DNA from 2 places in the Mesorhizobium sp. WSM4830 genome. Region 2 is predicted to be linked to the other one. Evidence: predicted binding sites of a transcription regulator. Region 2 holds the regulator's gene; the other holds the start of a gene.

Region 1 (9,974 bases), on a different contig from region 2:
TCAAGCTTGCCTCTATCAGAAGGTCGGCGTTGCGGGCCACCGACTGCGCCGGTCCGCCGGCACCGAACAGCTGGCCGCTAATATAGGCGCCCTCGATCAGCAGCAGCAGCCCGTCGCCCAGCGTGTCGGCGTCGCCGGCGCCCATCGCTGCCGCCATGGCGCGCAGGCGGCGGCGCAGTTCCTGCTTGTTGGCCTCGCTCACGACGCGGGCCGGATGGCCAGGTTCGGGATATTCGACCGCGGCATTGGTCATGCCGCAGCCGCGATAATCGGGCCTTTGCGTGCGCTTGCCGACACGCGTCAGAAAAGCGACGATCTGGGCGCGTGGGTCGCCGGGATGGGCGTCCACCGCCTCGTCGAAACGCTCCCAGAATTCGAGGTCATAGTGCCGGAGGTAGGATGCGGCCAACTCGTCCTTGGACGGAAAGCTGCGGTAGAGGCTGGGCTTGGTGACGCCGGCACGCCGTACGATCTCATCGACGCCGATCGCCCTGATGCCTTGCCGGTAGAACAGGTCGCGCGCGACCTGGAGAATCCGTTCGGCGGCGCGAGGCGGCGGTGCGTCATTGGCCTTGATCGTTGGTTCAATGCTTTTCATGCCTGGTCTGCCGATTAGCTGGTTGACAATGTTACCGGTCGGTACGTATGTTTCGCGCTCCTGCAACGTACCGGTCAGTAACATGATAGCTCAATCCCGCCCGTTTGGCCAGCGCTACGCTTTCGTCGTGGTCGCCGTCATCTTCCTTTGCCTGCTGATCGCAGCGGGTCTGCGTTCGGCGCCGGCAGTCATGATGCTGCCGCTGGAGAACAGTTTCGGCTGGCGGCGCGATGTGGTGTCGCTGGCGGCGGCCACCGGCATCTTCCTCTATGGCCTGACCGGGCCGTTTGCCGCGGCGCTGATGGAGCGGATCGGGCTGCGCCGCACCTTGCTTGCTGCGCTGCTTTTGATGTCGGGATCGACCGCGCTCAGCCTGTTGATGACCAAGCCGTGGCATCTGCTCCTCACCTGGGGCGTGTTTTCCGGCATCAGTTCGGGCGCTGTCGCCACCGTGCTCGGCGCGACCATCGTCAACCGCTGGTTCAAGACCAATCGCGGCTTGGTGATGGGACTGATGTCGGCCTCCAGCGCCACCGGGCTGCTGGTCTTCCTGCCGCTGCTCGCCTCGCTCGCCCAGTCGGGCGGCTGGAAGCCGGTCGCCCTTGCCATAGCAGTGGCCACCGCTGCCTTGGTGCCGCTGGTTTATATGCTGGTGCCGGAGCGCCCGGCTGCGATTGGCATGGTGCGTTACGGTGCCGAGGCCGACGACGTGCCGCCGGTGCCGCCGGCCTCGCAAGGCAATTTCCTCGCGCATACGCTGAGCACGTTGCGCCGAGCCGCCGGTACGCGTGTGTTCTGGTACCTGTTTGCTACCTTCTTTGTTTGCGGCTTCACCACCAACGGGCTGGTCGGCACGCATCTGATCGCCTTTTGCGGCGACATGGGCATCGGCGAAGTGCAGGCCGCCGGCCTGCTGTCGATGATGGGCATTTTCGACCTGATCGGCACGACGCTGTCGGGCTGGCTCACCGACCGTTTCGACCCGCGCAAGCTGCTCGGCGTCTATTACGGCATCCGCGGCCTGTCGCTGATCTATTTGCCCTATTCCGGCTTCTCGGCGACCAGCCTGATCATCTTCGCCGTGTTTTACGGATTGGACTGGATCGCCACGGTGCCGCCGACGCTCAGGCTTTCCAACGAGGCGTTCGGCGACCGCAGCGGGCCGATCGTCTTCGGCTGGATCGTCGCCGGCCATCAGGTCGGTGCGGCGACGGCGGCCTTTTTCGGCGGCACCATGCGCGAGCTGCAAGGCAACTACGAGCTTGCCTTCCTGATCGCCGGCATGACGGCAATAGCCGCCGCCTGCATATCGCTGCTGATCAATACCGCCCGCCCGGCGTTTGATCCGGAACCGCAGGCGGCTTGAGCTGCAACGGCTGAGCGCTAATCTCCCCTCTTGAGGGGGAGATGGCCGCGAAGCAGCCAGAGGGGGTCGGTCCGACCGGGCCAGGCCCCCGTATAGCAGACGCAGGAGGTCGGCGCTTCTCGCGAGACGACCCCTCTGTCGCCTTTCGGCGACATCTCCCCCTCAAGGAGGGAGATTCGCCAGCCTGTTCACTGTTATCAAACCTTCATCGTTTCGAAATGTGCCTGAAACATTGAAGCTGGAGCTTGGCGGCGACGTTCAACGCCATCCAGGAGACAGCCATGAACAAGATTTCGATGACGCGGCGCGCTTTCGTCACGTCGGCCAGCGCCGTTGGCCTGGTCGGCGCGTCGGGCCTCGCCCTTCCCTATTACTCGCGCGCCAATCAGCGCCCGGCTTTCACCCATGGCATCCAGTCCGGCGACGTCGACGCGACCAGCGGCATGGTCTGGACGCGCACGGACCGGCCGTCGCGCGTCATGTTCGAAGTGTCGTCGACGGAAAGCTTCGCCAATGCCGTCCGCTTAGCGCCGCTCGATACCTCGCCGGCCAGCGATTATACAGTGAAGCGGCTGCTTACCGAGCTCGCTTCCGACCAGGACATTTTCTACCGCATGGTCGCGGCCGATCTTGCCGATATCAATGTCGTGTCCGAGCCGATCGTCGGCCGCTTCCGCACGGCACCTGCCTCGAAGCGCGACATTCGTTTCGCCTGGTCGGGCGACACCGCCGGCCAAGGCTGGGGCATCGACGAGACCGGCATGAAGACCTACGCCACGATCGCCAAGCACACGCCCGACTTCTTCCTGCATTCGGGCGACACGGTCTATGCCGATGGCGCGATGAAGGACGAGGTCGACCTGCCCAGTGGCGGCAAATGGAAAAACACAGTGCTGATCGACGAGAAGCGCAAGGTTGCCGAGACGCTGGACGAGTACCGCGGCCAGTGGAAGTACAATTTGATGGACAGGAACGTGCTGGGGCTCAACGCCATCTGCCCGACCTTCTATCAGTGGGACGACCATGAGGTGCTGAACAACTGGTCGGATTCGAAGGACCTGAGCGCCGACGACCGCTACACCGAAAAATCGATCCATGTGCTGGCGGCACGTGCGGCGCGCGCCTTCCATGAAATGACGACGATCCGTTACGAGCCGCCGGAGCCCGGCCGCGTCTACCGCAAGATCGTCTATGGTCCGCTGCTCGACGTGTTCTTCCTCGACATGCGTTCCTACCGCGGCCCCAACGGTCCGGATATGCAGGAGACGATGACGCCGCAATCGCGCATCCTCGGTGAACAGCAGATCAAGTGGCTGAAGCGTGAACTGGCGAATTCCAACGCAACCTGGAAAATCATCGCCGCCGACATGCCGCTCGGCCTCGTCGTCTGGAACGACGGCACCAAGAAGGTAGGGGCCGAGGCGGTCAGCAATGGCGACAATGGCCCGGCCAAGGGGCGTGAGCTGGAAATTGCCGACCTTCTTCGCTATATAAAGAACGCTGGTATCAGCAACACTGTCTGGCTCACCGCAGACGTGCATTACACAGCCGCGCATTACTACAATCCGGACAAGGCGCAGTTCCAGGACTTCAACCCGTTTTGGGAATTCGTTTCGGGTCCGATCCATTCCGGCACCTTCGGGCCTAATGGTTTCGACATGACATTCGGCCCGGAGCTGAAGTTCATAAAGGCACCGACTGCCGAACAGGGTCAAAACCTGCCGCCGTCGGCCGGCCTGCAGTTCTTCGGGCTCGTCGACATCGACGGCGCCACCGAGCAGTTGACGGTGCGGCTGATGGATCGCGACGACAGCGAACTCTACAAGGTCACGCTCGATCCGGTGCGGTCGGCGTGAGTGATTGCGTCCTACCCTCGGGCCAGCCCGAGGGTAGGACGTATATCAATCGGGATAGCAGACGACGGGAATGTTGGGCCAGACGGCGCTGTCGCATCCGGCATTTTGCTGCCGCTGCTTGAAGGCGGTGCTGACCGGCCCAGTCACCACCGGATCGACGCCGTCGGGAGCATCGGCAAAAAGCTGCTCCGCCGACCGCTTGTCGGACGGCAAAGCAGTCCGCGTCTCCTTGAACGACGCCGCCGACTGCGCCGCGCCTGCCGCGAGGAGGACGGCGAGTGCGCTACATGCCAAAATCGGCCGGAGTCTGTTGCCTATCTCGATCATGAAATTCGAACTGTCCGGACCATGAAAGGTTCCGCCTTGGTTAATAATTCCACTTCACACCAAGACATTTAAGATTTGGTGACTTTATTTGGTGGCTCGCCTCCTCTTTCGCAATTGCGAAAAACCCTGTATGAGCCGCCCAACCGAAAGAGGCAGCGCCTTTTGGCCTGCTGCCTGCAACGCTCCCGAGACCAAAACATGAAAATCCGCAATATCGCGATCATCGCGCACGTCGACCATGGAAAAACCACCCTCGTCGACCAGCTTCTGAAACAGTCCGGCTCGTTCCGCGACAACCAGCGTGTTGCCGAACGCGCCATGGATTCGAACGATCTCGAAAAGGAACGCGGCATCACCATCCTGGCCAAGGCGACCTCGGTCGACTGGAAGGACACCCGCATCAACATCGTCGACACACCCGGCCATGCCGACTTCGGCGGCGAGGTCGAGCGCATCCTGTCGATGGTGGATTCGGCCATCGTGCTGGTCGACGCCGCCGAGGGGCCGATGCCGCAGACCAAATTCGTGGTCGGCAAGGCACTCAAGGTCGGATTGAAGCCGATCGTCGTCATCAACAAGATCGACCGGCCGGATGCCCGCTATGTCGAAGTGGTCAACGAGGTGTTCGACCTCTTTGCAGCACTTGACGCCACCGACGAGCAGCTCGACTTCCCTATCCTTTACGGTTCAGGCCGCGACGGCTGGGTCTCGGAAAACCCCGAAGGTCCGAAGGACCAGGCTCTGGCGCCGCTGTTCGACCTCGTCATCAAGCACGTGCCGGCGCCGACCGTTCATCCTGGGCCGTTCCGCATGATCGGCACCATCCTGGAAGCCAATCCGTTCCTCGGCCGCATCATCACCGGCCGTATCGAATCCGGCACGCTGAAATCCAACCAGGCGGTCAAGGTCCTGCACCATGACGGCACCCAGGTCGAAACCGGCCGAATCTCGAAAATCCTCGCTTTCCGCGGGCTCGAGCGCCAGCCCATCGACGAGGCGCAGGCGGGCGACATCGTCGCTATTGCCGGCCTGTCGAAGGGCACCGTCGCCGACACGTTCTGCGACCTGTCGGTGACCGAACCGCTGCACGCGCAGCCGATCGATCCGCCGACCGTGACGATGTCGTTCCTCGTCAACGATTCCCCGCTGGCCGGCACCGAGGGCGACAAGGTGACCAGCCGCGTCATCCGCGACCGCCTGCTGCGCGAGGCCGAAGGCAATGTCGCGCTGAAGATCGAGGAATCGCCGGACAAGGATTCGTTCTTCGTCTCCGGCCGCGGCGAGTTGCAGCTGGCCGTGCTGATCGAGACGATGCGCCGCGAAGGTTTTGAGATCGCCGTGTCGCGGCCGCGCGTCGTCATGCAGAAGGGCGAGAACGGCGAATTGCTGGAGCCGGTCGAGGAAGTCGTCATCGACGTCGACGAGGAGCATGCCGGCGTCGTCGTGCAGAAGATGTCGGAGCGCAAGGCCGAGATGGTCGAGCTGCGCCCTTCGGGCGGCAATCGCCAGCGCATCGTCTTCCACGCACCGACGCGCGGCCTGATCGGCTACCAGTCGGAGTTGCTGACCGACACACGCGGCACCGCCGTGATGAACCGGCTGTTCCATGCCTATGAACCCTACAAGGGCGAATTGCCGGGCCGTACCAACGGCGTGCTGATCTCCAACGAACAGGGTGAATCGGTGGCTTACGCCATGTGGAACCTGGAAGACCGCGGCCCGATGGTCATCGACCCCGGTGTCAAGGTCTATCAGGGCATGATCATCGGCATCCATTCCAGGGACAACGACCTCGAAGTCAACGTGCTCAAGGGCAAGAAGCTGACCAACATCCGTGCTGCCGGCAAGGACGAGGCGGTGAAGCTGACGCCGCCGATCCGCATGACGCTGGAGCGCGCACTGGCCTGGATCCAGGACGACGAGCTGGTCGAAGTGACGCCGAAAACCATCCGCCTGCGCAAGCTCTATCTCGACCCGAACGAGCGCAAGCGTTTTGAGAAATCAGCGAAAGTGGTCGGCGCGGCATAAGCCACGTTTCTCCGCCATTATCAGGGAGGGAGCACGTGCGTGCTTCCTCCCTTTATCTTATCCGCCGGCAGCCGCGACAATGTCGTCCCGGTCTGGTTCACCAGACAGGTCGATACGGATCGACGTTCCCGCTCGTGCCGGCCGGCGCAAGGCTTTGGACCCGTCCGGACCAACGGCAAGCAATCGCTTCTCTTCCCAGGCCTGAAGCCGCGATCGCGAGACACCGAGTTCGCTGGCGAGCAACCGGTCGAGCCGCAGCGCTGTCGGCATTTCGAGCCAGAGCTGAAGTTCGAGAACGGTGGTGTTTCCGGCCTGTCCCCGAGCACCTGCTTATGAACGATGGCTTCAGGAAACTCCTCGACGCGTCCGATCCTGCTTCGCAGTGCGACAACATCGAAAGCATGGCGCCGCGCCAGGACCGGATCGTTGCTTTCGAGCGCCTGCAACATTGCCTGTTCGATATCGCGGTGGCTGCAGCGCTCCAGAATGCCGAAATTCCAGGAGTTGTCGCAGTCGATGCAGCGGTAGATCAACCAGGCGTCAATGCGTTTGCCATTGGCATTGACGCGGAATTTGCCGCTGCAGCGATAGGCTTTCAGGCCGCCGCAGCGATTGCAGTTGAGGTGAGGTCGAGGTGCGGTTTTGGGCGCGATCGCCCAGCGGATACGCAGTGTCGAAGGCATGCCGAAAAGCCCTTCCCGTCGGGAAGTTCGTCAGATCGGCGATATCGAGAACCCTTGCGGGCACGGCGTGGCGAGAGACTGCGGCAGTTGGAAATCAGGTGTCGCGGGTGGCTATGCGCAACAGCGGTTCAGCAGTGCCAAACCGGTCTCGAACCGCCACCCTGAGGAACACGTGATGTGAAAACAGGCACCGCGACTGCGACGCCCTGCTCTGTGTTGGGGGAGTTGACGAGACCGGCGGTTACGTAGGCAAAGTGAAGCTCGGAAAGGATTTCGGGACGACATCTCTAGCCGTGAGGTGCCTGGCCGACAAGCCTTCATTCGGTAGACGCTACCGTCGCCGGAACAGTTGGGTTATGTTGAACACCCAAACATTTCAAACGAGACCGCGTCATGCATTTCACGTCGCTGCTGATTTTTGCCGGCGCCCTGCTTGTTGCCGCCGGCTCGCCCGGCCCATCGATCGCCGCTCTTGTGGCGCGGGTCATCGCAAAGGGCTTTCGCGACGTGTTTCCGTTCCTGCTTGCCATGTGGATCGGCGAAGCGATCTGGCTGTCACTGGCGGTGTTCGGCCTCGCCGTGGTGGCGCAGACCTTTCACTTCGCCTTTGTCGTCGTGAAGTGGGTCGGCGTCGCCTATCTCGGCTGGCTTGCCTGGAAGATGTGGACGGCACCGGTCGAGGCAAAGGAAGGTTCGCTGCCGCGCGAAGATTCGCCCGCCAAGCTGTTCTTTGCGGGCATGGCGGTGACGCTCGGCAACCCCAAGATCATGATGTTCTATCTGGCGCTGCTGCCGACCATCATCGACCTCGGTTCGGTCAGCATGGTCGGCTGGGTCGAGCTGACGGCGACCATGGCCGTGGTCCTGGTCGCCATCGATTTGACATGGGTGCTCGCCGCATCGCAGGCGCGCAAGCTCTTGAGGAGCAAGCGGGCGATGAAGATCGCCAACCGCGTCAGCGCCGGCACTATGGCCGGCGCTGCGGCGGCGATCGCGGCACGGTCCTGAGCCGGCGCGTCAACCCATTTCGATTATCGGCGCAATCTCGACGCTGAAACCCGGGTCCGTCAAGATAGGACAATCCTTGGCTTTGCCGACGGCATCGTCGATGTCTTTTGCTTCGATGATGGTGTAACCGGCGGTCGGATTGCTGCCGCCATTGTTCTCGACCTTGCCGCCAGGCAGCACGGTCTTCGACATGCCGACTGGATTGCCACCGTCGACCACGGCTGAGCCAAGCTTGCCGTACCAGCCGTTCCAGGCATCCATTGCTGCCTTCCGTTCGGCCTCCTCGGTCGGCATCTTGCCCGAGCCGTGATAGACGTAGAGAAATTTCGCCATGTTCTCCTCCTCTGATCGGCGGCATCGAACCGGCATGCGGTCATGCCGCATGCCGATCATCGGACCAAACCGGCAAACAAGCAACGAGAATGCGAAGTAGCTAATATAATGTGCGGTTGGCTCGCAACAGCGGTGCCCTATCGCGCCATCGCGTGGTATTCATCGTTCGGCCGCATGTCGATTGCCGATGCCAGCCGGTTCGACATGTTGAAGAACGCCGCGGTCGAGGCGACGTCCCAGATGTCGCGGTCGGAAAAGCCGACTTGCCGCAGCGCCGCCCGGTCCGCTTCGACGATCTTTGCCGGCTGTTCGGTCAGCCTCACCGCGAATTCGAGCATGGCGCGTTGCCTGTCCGACAGCTCGGCGGCGCGAAAATTCATCACCATCATCTCGCCGAAGGCCGGGTCGCCGGAAAGCTGGCGCACCGCCGCGCCATGCGCGACCAGGCAATAATAGCAATGGTTGACCGACGAGACGGCCACCGCGATCATCTCGCGCTCGAGTTTCGACAGGCCGGATTCACCCAGCATCAAATCATTATACATGTCGGTGAAAGCGCGCAGCTTCTTCTCATCGAAGGCATAGGCGAGCAGCACGTTGGGAACGAGGCCGAGCTTCTCCCGGCATTTGGCGAAATAAGCCTTGGTCGCGTCGCTCAGCTCCGCCGGTGCCAGGTCAAGCGCGGTGATTTTGTCCGTCATGGCGGATTTCTCCTCGTTTTTCGCCAGGCTGCCGGTGAATTCCGACATTTCGTCGCAAGCCGTCAAACCTTTGTCGCCAAATACCGGTCATCTGTTAGCATAGCCGCAAAAACATGTGACGGGAGGGATTCATGGCCAGCGTAAGGTCAGCGAGCCGGTTGAAAAAAGCCGGCTTGACGAGGGGTGAAGCCGCGGGCGGCGAAAAGCCCGGCAGGCTTGCCGATTACTTGCTGGCCCGAGCTCCGGCCGAAGATGTCGCCGCCTACGACGTCATCGATCTCGAACGCGCTGCCGAACTCGCCGGTCGCGCCGTCGCCAGGCACAAGAAGGACGACTGCGTTGTTGCCATAGACGTCGATTCCGGTGTCGTCCGCCAGGGCCGGCCGATGACGGTGATCACCGTCGTCAACGACAACATGCCGTTCCTGTTCGATTCCGTCCTCGGCGAGATTACAGAAAGCGCCGGCGAGCCGCTGCTGGTTACCCATCCGGTCATCGTCGTCAGGCACGGCAAGAACGGTGTCGAGGAAATCCTCGGCGATGGCGGTTATGCCAAAGGCGACCACAGCCATGACCGGCTGAGCGTCATCCACGTCCATATCGGCCGCCTTTCGGCCGAGCAGGCCGAAGGCCTGGCCGCACGCCTGACCAAGCTGCTCGGCCAGGTGCGCGCCGCCGTCACCGACTGGAAGCCGATGCTCGCCCGCCTCGACCGGGCGATCTCGGAATTCCGCTACTCGCCAGTGCCGCTCGACAAGGCCCATGTCACCGAGGCGATCGCCTTCCTCGAATGGCTGCGCGACGACAATTTCACCTTTCTCGGCATGCGCGAATTCAACTACACCGGCGGCGAGACGAGCGGCATGCTCGAGCGCGCCGAAAAGCCTGGCCTCGGCATCCTTTCCGATCCCGACGTGCTGGTGCTCAGGCGCGGCACCGAGGCGGTGAGCACGACGCCGGAGATCCGCGCCTTCCTGCATGGGCCGGAACCGCTGATCGTCACCAAGGCCAACGCCAAGTCATCGGTGCACCGCCGCATCTATCTCGATTACATCGGCGTCAAGACGTACACCG
Region 2 (9,974 bases):
GCAGGGACACCTCCGGATTAAAGGCCAGGTTTGTCGCGCTGGGCTGCGCCGCCCCCGCTGCCAAGAAACAGCCGGCGCAGCAACGCACAGCACCCAAAGCCCAGTCCGCAGGCACAACAATTGGCGGCAATCGGATGCTGTTTTGCGTCCGCTTGTCGGACGGATATTTCTTCCCCGCGCCAAAATCGCAGTTCGCCAAGAGCGACGATCTGAAGGAAACGGTCGATCAGTGCCGCTACATCTGCGACGATGCCGGCGTCGACCTCTATACGCTGAGCGATGCCACTCGCGAGACCGAAGAGATGGTCGGGCTCCAGTCGGGAAAACCCTATGTGGAGCTACCTGCCGCGTTCCGGTACCGCGACGACGCGAACTTCAAGGCCTGCGACGTCAAGCGCTATTACCGGCGCGTCGCCGAACTCAGGGCACGAACCGTGACACCGGCCAACATGAGCAACGCCATCATTCCGTTGCCTACGGCAAAGCCGGATTTTGGCATCGTCGCGGAAATTCCTGAATCCGGGATCGAAACCGCCGGTGCCGCTGCCGCAGAGGCAAAAACGCAAGCTGCCGAGGTGCAAGGGGCTGCCCAGCATCAGTCGATCGAAAAAGCGGTTGGCGCGCGGCCGGTGAGAGTGGTCGGGCCGGCCTTTTTCCCGGCGGACTGACCAAGGCGGGCGATGGTCCGAGACGGCGAACGGCTGGCCGGATAGCCGCCTCAAGGCCTGGAGCCGTGCGCATCGATCGACGTCTGCCGGTTATTCGCAGACCATGCGGGCCCGTTTGCCGGGCTCGCTGACGTTCCTGCAAGTTAGCGGCTTCGTCGGCTCCGGCGACAGCACGGGCGGGTTGACGGCAACCCTTCTCCGTGGCGCTGCAACCGAAGCTGCGCTCCTGCGCACCGCCGGCCTTTTCGGCGTTTGCGGCGCCACTGGAAAGACGTCGGTCTCCAGTTGCGACTGTTCGGCTTGCGCCTGCGGCGAAGGCCGGTCCCAGAAACGGCGAACATCGAGCGGCTTGGGAATGATGACGGTGCCGTCATAGCTGCGCGCGCAGCCGCTTCCCAGAGGCAGCGCCAGGCACAGGAAGACAGGCAGAATCCGTCGAAACATCGGCAATACCCCTGCAAGCTTATAACGCTGCTTCGGCCTAACCGACAACCGGCGGAATAGGGCGAAGGGAGTAGATACGGTGAGGTAGAGGTCGTCGCACTTCCGGTCGAAGGCCTTGCTCGAAGATCGAGCGCGGATCGAGGTCCAGCGCGCGTTAAACCTTGCGATTCGTCAACGCTTCCAGCTTAAGGCCATGGTGCGATCGCACCATACCAAAGCCGCGCTCAGTGGCGACAATGGGATATTCGAAGTTCCGCTCCTCCAGTTACGGGCGGGAGCAGCGACCGCCGGCAAGAAACAGGGTCAGATTTACCCCAACGGACCTGTTTCGGCGATGGCGCGGCCATGACACGTTCTGGCTGCATGCAACGCGCTCCCGTCCGGCTTTTTTCTTTTAAAGCCGGTGGCTGCGATCGCCGACGAGACGATGCCGGCCGGAATTCACGCAAGCTGCTGATTCCAGCGGCAAACCGCGGCCCACTCCGACAAAGGCCGCGTTCGCTCCTTCTTAATCCGGCTGGACGACGTTACCGGAGCGACATGAAACTGTCATGCGACTGTAATAATCGGGGGCTATTGGCCTCAGCGGGCGCCGGAGGAATGGCGCCGAGAGACCATATTCCGAACAGGAGCAGGCCACATGAGACATTTCATCCGCTCGGCGGCCGTTGCGATTGCAATGGCTGCGGCGACGACCACCCTCACCCTGTCCGCCGCGCTCGCCGCGGACATCTCCGGCGCCGGCGCCACCTTCCCCTACCCGATCTATGCGAAGTGGGCCGACACCTACAAGAAAGACACCGGCGTTGGCCTTAACTACCAGTCGATCGGTTCCGGCGGCGGCATCAAGCAGATCAAGGCCAAGACCGTTACCTTCGGCGCTTCGGATGCGCCGCTCAAAGGCGAAGAGCTTGAAGCGTCCGGACTGGCTCAGTTCCCGATGGTGATGGGCGGCATCGTTCCCGTCGTCAATCTCGAAGGCATCAAGCCGGGCGAGTTGGTTCTCGACGGCCCGACGCTGGCCGACATCTTCCTCGGCAAGATCACGAGCTGGGATGACGAGGCGATCAAGAAGCTCAATCCCGACGTCAAGCTGCCTTCGCAGGCGATCGCGGTCGTTCATCGTTCCGACGGTTCGGGCACGACGTTCAACTTCACATACTATCTCGGCGACGTCAGCGCGGACTGGAAGGAAAAGGTCGGCGTCGACAAGGCAGTGGAATGGCCCGTCGGCATCGGCGCCAAGGGCAATGAGGGCGTTGCCAACAACGTCGCCCAGACCGGCGGCGCGATCGGCTATGTCGAATACGCCTACGCCAAGCAGAACAAGCTCACCCACACCGACATGATCAACAAGGACGGCAAGAAGGTCGAACCGACCGCGGCGGCGTTCTCGGCAGCAGCGGCCAATGCCGACTGGAGCTCGCAGCCGGGCTATGGCGTCATCCTCGCCAACGAGCCGGGCGCCGAGTCCTGGCCGATGACGGCTGCCACGTGGATCCTCCTGTACAAAAAGCCGGACGACGCCGCGACGACCGGCGAAGCGCTCAAATTCTTCGCCTGGGCATACGACAAGGGCGACGAGATGGCCGGCGAGTTGGACTACGTTCCGATGCCCGACAAGGTGGTCGAGAGCGTCAAGGCCATGTGGGCCAAGGAAGTCGTCGGCGACGACGGCAAGCCGCTCTACTCGGCCATGTAATCTCCTCCAGGGAGGGCGTCGATGGCGTCCTCCCTGTTGCCTTCAATCGCGAGGACCCAATGACCATCGCTTCCGATGCCATGCCATCATCCGCAGCAGCCCGGGCCAGGGAAGCTACGGTGCGGCGCTTCGCGCTCACAGATGCCATATTCCGCGGTCTCACCCGCGCTTCCGCAATTCTGGTACTGGTCATCCTCGGCGGTGTCGCGATCTCGCTGTTTGCCGGCTCATGGCAGGCGCTGTCGTCCTTCGGTTTTTCTTTCCTGACGACTGAGAGCTGGAATCCGGTCACGGAAAAATTTGGCGCACTGGCGCCGATCTACGGCACCCTGGTCACGGCGGCCATCGCCATCCTGATCGCGGTCCCGATCGGCATCGGCATTGCAATCTTTCTCACCGAGCTCTGCCCGCGCCCGCTCAGGCGCCCGATCGGCATAGCGGTCGAGCTGTTGGCCGGCATTCCCTCGATCATCTACGGCATCTGGGGCCTGTTCGTGTTCGCGCCGTTCCTGCAGACGACGATACAGCCCTTCATCATCAACATCTTTCACGGCGTACCGGGACTATCCAGCCTTTTCGCCGGCCCTCCTTACGGCATCGGACTTCTGACCTCGGCGCTGATCCTCGCCATCATGGTGTTGCCATTCATCACCTCGATCACCAAAGACGTCTTCGATACGGTGCCGGCGGTGCTGAAGGAATCGGCTTACGGCATCGGATGTACGACCTGGGAAGTGACCCGGCGCGTGGTCATTCCCTATACCCGCATCGGCATCATGGGCGGCGTCATGCTTGGCCTCGGCCGCGCGCTCGGTGAGACCATGGCGGTGACCTTCGTCATCGGCAACGCCCACCGCATCAGTGCCTCCCTGTTCGCGCCGGGCACGACCATCTCGGCCACCATCGCCAATGAATTCACCGAAGCCGACGGCGATCTCTACACCTCCTCGCTGGTTTCGCTCGGCCTGATCCTGTTCGTCATCACCTTCCTGATCCTTGCCGCCGCCCGCTATATGCTGATGCGGATCGACGCCCGTACGGGAGCCTGACCGATGTCGACATCCTCATCGCTCCACAGCCGCCGCAAAGCCAGGAATTCGGTGATGATGGCGCTTTGCGTCGTCGCTGCCGGTATCGGGCTTGCCTGGCTGGCGCTCATCCTCGGCGCACTGGTCTATAAGGGCACAGCCGGGCTTTCGTTCGCGGTCTTCACCGAGATGACGCCACCACCCGGCGAGGCGGGCGGCCTGCTCAACGCCATCGCCGGCAGCCTGCTGATGACGATCATCGCGGTTGTCGTCGGCACGCCGATCGGCGTGCTGGCGGGAACCTACATGGCCGAGTATGGACGTTTCTCGCGCATCACCACCGTCGTCCGCTTCATCAACGACATCCTGTTGTCGGCGCCGTCGATCATCATCGGCTTGTTCGTCTATGAATTGATGGTGCGGCCAATGGGGCATTTCTCGGCCATTGCCGGTGCCGTGGCGCTTGCCATCCTGGTCATTCCGGTGGTCGTGCGCACCACCGAAGACATGCTCAACCTGGTACCGAACGCGTTGCGCGAAGCCGGCGCCGCGATCGGCGCGCCGCGCTGGGTGGTGATCCGTTCGGTCGCCTATCGCGCCGCATTGTCCGGCATCGTTACCGGCATATTGCTGGCGATAGCACGCATTTCCGGCGAGACGGCGCCGCTGCTCTTCACTGCGCTCAACAACCAGTTCTGGTCGAGCAATATCAACGCGCCGATGGCCAGCCTGCCGGTGACCATCTTCCAGTTCGCTCTCAGCCCTTACGAGGAATGGCAGCAGCTGGCGTGGACCGGCGCACTCATAATCACCCTGACGGTTCTGGGCTTGAGCATCCTCGCCCGCAGCCTTACCGGACGCAGAGAGGACAGATGACGCAGATGTTGTCCCCAGACATGACGATGACCGAAACGGTCGCCGAGAAGACGAAGATCGAGGTCAAGAACCTCAACTTCTACTACGGCCAGAGCAAGGCGCTGAAGGACATTAGCCTGTCGCTGCCCGAGCGCAGTGTCACGGCCTTCATCGGCCCATCGGGCTGCGGGAAATCGACGCTGCTGCGTGTGTTCAACCGCATCTATGAGCTCTACCCGAAACAGACGGCCGAGGGCCAGGTGCTGCTCGACGGCAAGAACATTCTCGACCGGTCGCAAGATCTCAATCTGCTGCGCACCAAGATCGGCATGGTGTTCCAGAAGCCGACGCCGTTCCCGATGTCGATCTACGAGAACATCGCCTTCGGCGTCAGGCTCTACGAGAACCTCGGCAAGTCCGAGATGGACGGCCGCGTCGAACAGGCGTTGAAGCGCGCCGCGCTGTGGAGCGAGGTCAAGGACAAGCTCAACGCCAGCGGCTTGAGCCTGTCCGGCGGCCAGCAGCAGCGGCTCTGCATCGCCCGCACCGTGGCGGTGAAGCCGGAAGTCATTCTGCTCGACGAACCGGCGTCCGCACTCGACCCGTTGTCGACCGCAAAAATCGAGGAGCTGATCGACGAATTGCAAGCCGACTACACGATCGTCATCGTCACCCACAACATGCAGCAGGCGGCGCGCGTGTCGCGCCAGACCGCCTTCATGTATCTGGGTGAACTGGTCGAGTTCGACCGGACCGAGAAGATCTTCACGTCGCCCCGAGAGAAGCGCACGCAGGATTACATCACCGGCCGCTTCGGCTGAGCCGTTCCGATCATGCATATGAGGACAGGACCATGGGCGAACACACAGTCGCTTCTTTCGACGAGGATCTCGAGCAGATCAGCAAGCTGATCCGCGACATGGCCGACCTCGCCGGTTCGATGGTCGGCGGGGCGACCAAGGCCCTGTTGAATTCCGACAACGTGTTGGCGCAACGCGTCGTTTCCGACGACGCCATCATGGATGCGCGTCAACGCGAACTGGACGACCGCGCCATCACCCTGATCGCCAAACGCCAGCCGATGGCCCACGATCTCCGCCATGTGGTCGGAGCGATCCGCATGGCCGGCGACCTCGAACGCATCGGCGACCTTGCCAAGAATATCGCCAAGCGTGTGAGTGCGGTCGGCCTCAGCGTCACGCCGCGCGACTTGTCGCATTCCATCGACGCGATGGCGCAGCTGGTGCTCATCCAGGTGCAGGGCGTTATCGAGGAATATGCTGCAGGCGATGCGGCCGCGTTGGCCAAGCTGCGTGCCGCCGACGAGCGCATTGACGTCAAATACACGTCCGTGTTCCGCGAGCTGTTGACCTACATGATGGAAGATCCGCGCAACATCACTGCTTGCACGCATCTGCTGTTCTGCGCCAAGAATCTGGAGCGGATCGGCGACCATGTCACCAACATCGCCGAAAATGCGTACTATGTGCTGACCGGCGAGCAATTGCCGGTCAATCGTCCGAAGCAGGACGAAACGACAATGTCCGCGCCGGTGACATGATGGGGGTGCCCAGCCGATGATCGCACCACGCATAATGGTGGTGGAGGACGAGGAGCCGTTGGGTGTGCTGCTCCGCTACAATCTCGAATCCGAAGGCTACCAGGTCGAGGTAGTGACACGCGGCGACGAAGCCGAGATCCGTTTACAGGAGAATGTGCCCGACCTTCTGGTGCTCGACTGGATGATACCAGCGGTTTCCGGCATCGAGCTCTGTCGTCGGTTGCGGGTGCGCCCCGAAACCGAGCGGTTGCCGATCATCATGCTGACCGCGCGCGGCGAGGAGAGCGACCGGGTGCGCGGTCTTTCGACCGGCGCCGACGACTATCTGGTCAAACCGTTTTCGACGCCGGAATTCATGGCCAGGGTCAAGGCGCTGCTGCGCCGCGCCAAGCCGGAAGTGCTGTCCAGCGTGCTGAAGGTCGGCGACATCGTGCTCGATCGCGAATCGCACAGGGTCTATCGCAAGAAGAGCGAGATCAGGCTCGGGCCGACCGAATTCCGGCTGCTCGAATTCATGATGCGGCATCCGGGCCGCGTCTTCTCGCGCAGCCAGTTGCTCGATAATGTCTGGGGCGAGACGATCTATATCGATGAACGCACCGTCGACGTGCATGTCGGGCGGCTGCGCAAAGCGGTCAACAACGGCCGCATGCCGGATGTCATCCGCACCATCCGCGGTGCCGGCTATGCGATCAGGGAAGATTGACCCGCCTGGTCAGGCGACGTTCTTTCGGACGCCGGGCCTCATTTGCGCGCCCGGCGCGAAAATCTCCTGGTCGACAAAGCTTAACGCCCGCATCGCGCAGCCTTCGCGGATCAGCGGCAATTCGTTTGGTTCGGTGTCGAAGGAGATCGAGCCGGAGTGCTGGCCACCGGCCGTCTGGGCGATTGCCTGGCGCAAGGCCGGCTCGATCAGATCGAAGGCGGCGGCACTGGCGCCCACCATCGCGACCGGTGCCGGATCGATCAGCGCAAACAGCGAGCCGAGACCGAAACCCAGCGCCTCGCCGGCCTTACGGTAGGCCTCGCGTTCCGGCCCATCCTTCTCGCGCGCCCGGGCCGCCAGTGCGCGCATGTCGGCGTCGCTGACGTCGGCGACCGGTTCGCTGTCTTCGCTCATCTGCCTGGCGTTGCGCCAGATGGCGTAGTTGCCGGCATAGGCCTCGATGCAGCCGCGCCGCCCGCAACGGCAGAGCGCGCCGCCCGGACGATGGATCATGTGGCCAAATTCGCCGCCCGAGGAATGCGTGCCGGTGAACAGTTCGCCCTTCAGCACCAGCCCCATGCCGATGCCATGCGAAAGCAGGATGGCGATGAAGTCGTCGCGATAGCGATCCGGATTGCGCCAGCGCAAAGCCACCGCCATCATGTTGCAGTCGTTCTCCACCGTTGCCGGGATGCCGAATTCGTCCTCCAGCATGTCGGCAAAGGCGATGTCGGTCTGCGGGGTGATCGGCGACCACAGCATGGCGCGTGCAGGGGAGTCGGTAATGCCCTGGATAGCCAGCGCGATGCGGGCGACACTGCGGACGTCAAGGTCTGGATCCTCAAGCCGGCGCCGGACGATGGCCATGCATTCACGGATCAACTCGTCGCGCGGCATGGTCAGCGTATCCAGCCGGCGCTGTTCCTCGGCGACCACCTGTCCAGCATAGTCGATGATGGCGGCCGACAGGAAATTCAGCGACAACACCACGGTCAGCACCGCCGCAGCTTCCGGGTTGAGGGCGAGGCCGACCTGCGGACGACCGCGTTTCAACGAAACAGGCTCACTTGCCTTGCTCTCGGCGAGGATGCCTTCCCGTATCAGGTCGGAGGAGATCGCCGATATGGTCGAATGACTGAGGCCGGTGGTTGCTGCGATCTCCGTACGCGATGGCTGGCCGGCCCGGCGCACCGCCGAGATCACCATCGCCCGGTTGCGCCGGCGCAAATCGTCATGGCGGATTCCGACCGACATCGTTTGCTTTCCTCCCGGTTGCCGCGGCCGCTCATGAACCGGAAGCCGTCGGTAATGTCCGACAAATAGTGTCGGATGCAGGCAAATAGTGTCAGATGCCGGTGGCGCTGTCATCGTTTATTCCGACGCTCGAAAAAACTCGCAGAGTCATCAAAATCCATCAGAATCGATGTTGACAGCAGCCGGAGATCGGGCCAGTATTTTTTCGAGGCTCGAAAAAATTAGAGCTTCTAAGCTGGTCTTTGAGCCAATTGGTCACGCCGTACGCGGCGCAGGGAGGATATGATGAAGAAATTCACGACCGCCATTCTGGCGGGTGTCGCCATGACGCTGGCGCTGGCGTCGGTGGCGCAGGCTAAAGACAAGGTCATCGGCGTCTCCTGGTCGAACTTCCAGGAAGAGCGCTGGAAGACCGACGAGGCCGCAATGAAGGCGGCCATCGAGGCCGCAGGCGACAAGTATATTTCCGCCGACGCGCAGTCCAACCCCGGCAAGCAGCTCACCGACGTCGAGAGCCTGATCTCGCAGGGCGCCAACGCACTGATCATCCTGGCCCAGGACGCTTCAGCCATCGGGCCAGCCGTGCAAAAGGCGCTGGACGAAGGTATTCCGGTTGTCGGCTACGACCGGCTGATCGAGAACAAGGACGTCTTTTACCTGACCTTTGACAACAAGGAAGTCGGCCGCATGCAGGCCCGCGAAGTCTTCAAGGTGAAGCCGGAAGGCAACTACGTCTTCATCAAGGGCTCGGGTGCCGATCCGAATGCCGATTTCCTGTTTGCCGGTTCGATGGAAGTGTTGAAGGACGCAATAGACAGCGGCAAGATCAAGAATGTCGGCGAGGCCTATACCGACGGCTGGCTCCCGGCCAACGCCCAGAAGAACATGGAACAGTTCCTGACCGCGAACGACAACAAGGTCGATGCAGTGGTCGCGGCCAATGACGGCACTGCCGGCGGCGTCGTCGCCGCACTGACGGCACAAGGGCTGGCCGGATCTGTTCCGGTCTCGGGCCAGGACGGCGACCACGCCGCGCTGAACCGCATCGCGCTCGGCACACAGACCGTGTCGGTGTGGAAGGACGCGCGCGAGCTCGGCAAGAACGCCGCCGAGATCGCCTCGCAACTGGCCGACGGCAAGCAGATGACCGACATTGCCGGCGTGAAGGATTTCACCACGCCCGGCGGCAATACCGTCAAGTCGCTGTTCCTGACCCCGGTCGCCATCACCAAGGATAACCTCAACGTCGTCATCGACGCCGGCTGGATCAAGAAAGAAGAGGTCTGCGCCGGCGTGGCGGCGGGCACTGTTGCAGTCTGCAACTGAGCCGACGTTTCCGAGACGTCCGAACGCCGCGGCCGCTCGCCGCGGCGTTTTTTCAAGAAGAGTTGTTTTTCCGCTTCCGGCGGATAACTTCTAGGCTGCTTCCGGCATCCGCGGCAGACGGCAACCCGGCGGGAGAAACAAGATGACCGACACAACTTCGAACACGCCGGTCGACGGCACGGCAGACCGGGCGCGTGAATCCGAGCTCGGCATCGTTGCCCGATTTCTCAAGGCAACCGAACTCGACACGCGCATGCTCGGCATGGTCGGCGCGCTGCTAGTCATCTGGGTCGGGATCCACATACTCTCGGGTGGGCTTTTCCTCACGCCGCGCAATCTCTGGAACTTGTCGGTGCAGACCTCCTCGGTCGCGATCATGGCGACGGGCATGGTGCTGGTCATCGTGATGCGCAACATCGATCTTTCGGTC

The links. The regulator PhoB, encoded in region 2, activates phosphate uptake and scavenging genes when phosphate is short. The targets are predictions, from matches to a motif close to TGTCATNNANCTGTCAT.
Region 1: AC0L2Y_RS18240 (alkaline phosphatase D family protein) is a predicted target of PhoB. The motif match lies at 2,157-2,173, and genes of this name have one in related genera.

The regions. Positions count from the first base shown of each region.
Region 1 is NZ_JBVVQI010000013.1:125,684-135,657, forward strand. Features, by position in the region: gene AC0L2Y_RS18230 (TetR/AcrR family transcriptional regulator) at 1-598, opposite strand, end outside; gene AC0L2Y_RS18235 (MFS transporter) at 681-1,964, shown strand; gene AC0L2Y_RS18240 (alkaline phosphatase D family protein) at 2,246-3,820, shown strand; gene AC0L2Y_RS18245 (hypothetical protein) at 3,866-4,147, opposite strand; gene typA (translational GTPase TypA) at 4,346-6,175, shown strand; gene AC0L2Y_RS18255 (DUF1062 domain-containing protein) at 6,196-6,858, opposite strand; gene AC0L2Y_RS18260 (LysE family translocator) at 7,252-7,866, shown strand; gene AC0L2Y_RS18265 (YciI family protein) at 7,876-8,199, opposite strand; gene AC0L2Y_RS18270 (peroxidase-related enzyme) at 8,337-8,900, opposite strand; gene AC0L2Y_RS18275 (NAD-glutamate dehydrogenase) at 9,032-9,974, shown strand, end outside.
Region 2 is NZ_JBVVQI010000004.1:49,349-59,322, forward strand. Features, by position in the region: gene AC0L2Y_RS07235 (DUF2865 domain-containing protein) at 1-668, shown strand, start outside; gene AC0L2Y_RS07240 (hypothetical protein) at 759-1,112, opposite strand; gene pstS (phosphate ABC transporter substrate-binding protein PstS) at 1,753-2,814, shown strand; gene pstC (phosphate ABC transporter permease subunit PstC) at 2,874-3,863, shown strand; gene pstA (phosphate ABC transporter permease PstA) at 3,867-4,718, shown strand; gene pstB (phosphate ABC transporter ATP-binding protein PstB) at 4,715-5,518, shown strand; gene phoU (phosphate signaling complex protein PhoU) at 5,551-6,258, shown strand; gene phoB (phosphate regulon transcriptional regulator PhoB) at 6,275-6,964, shown strand; gene AC0L2Y_RS07275 (ROK family protein) at 6,974-8,218, opposite strand; gene xylF (D-xylose ABC transporter substrate-binding protein) at 8,504-9,544, shown strand; gene AC0L2Y_RS07285 (sugar ABC transporter permease) at 9,687-9,974, shown strand, end outside.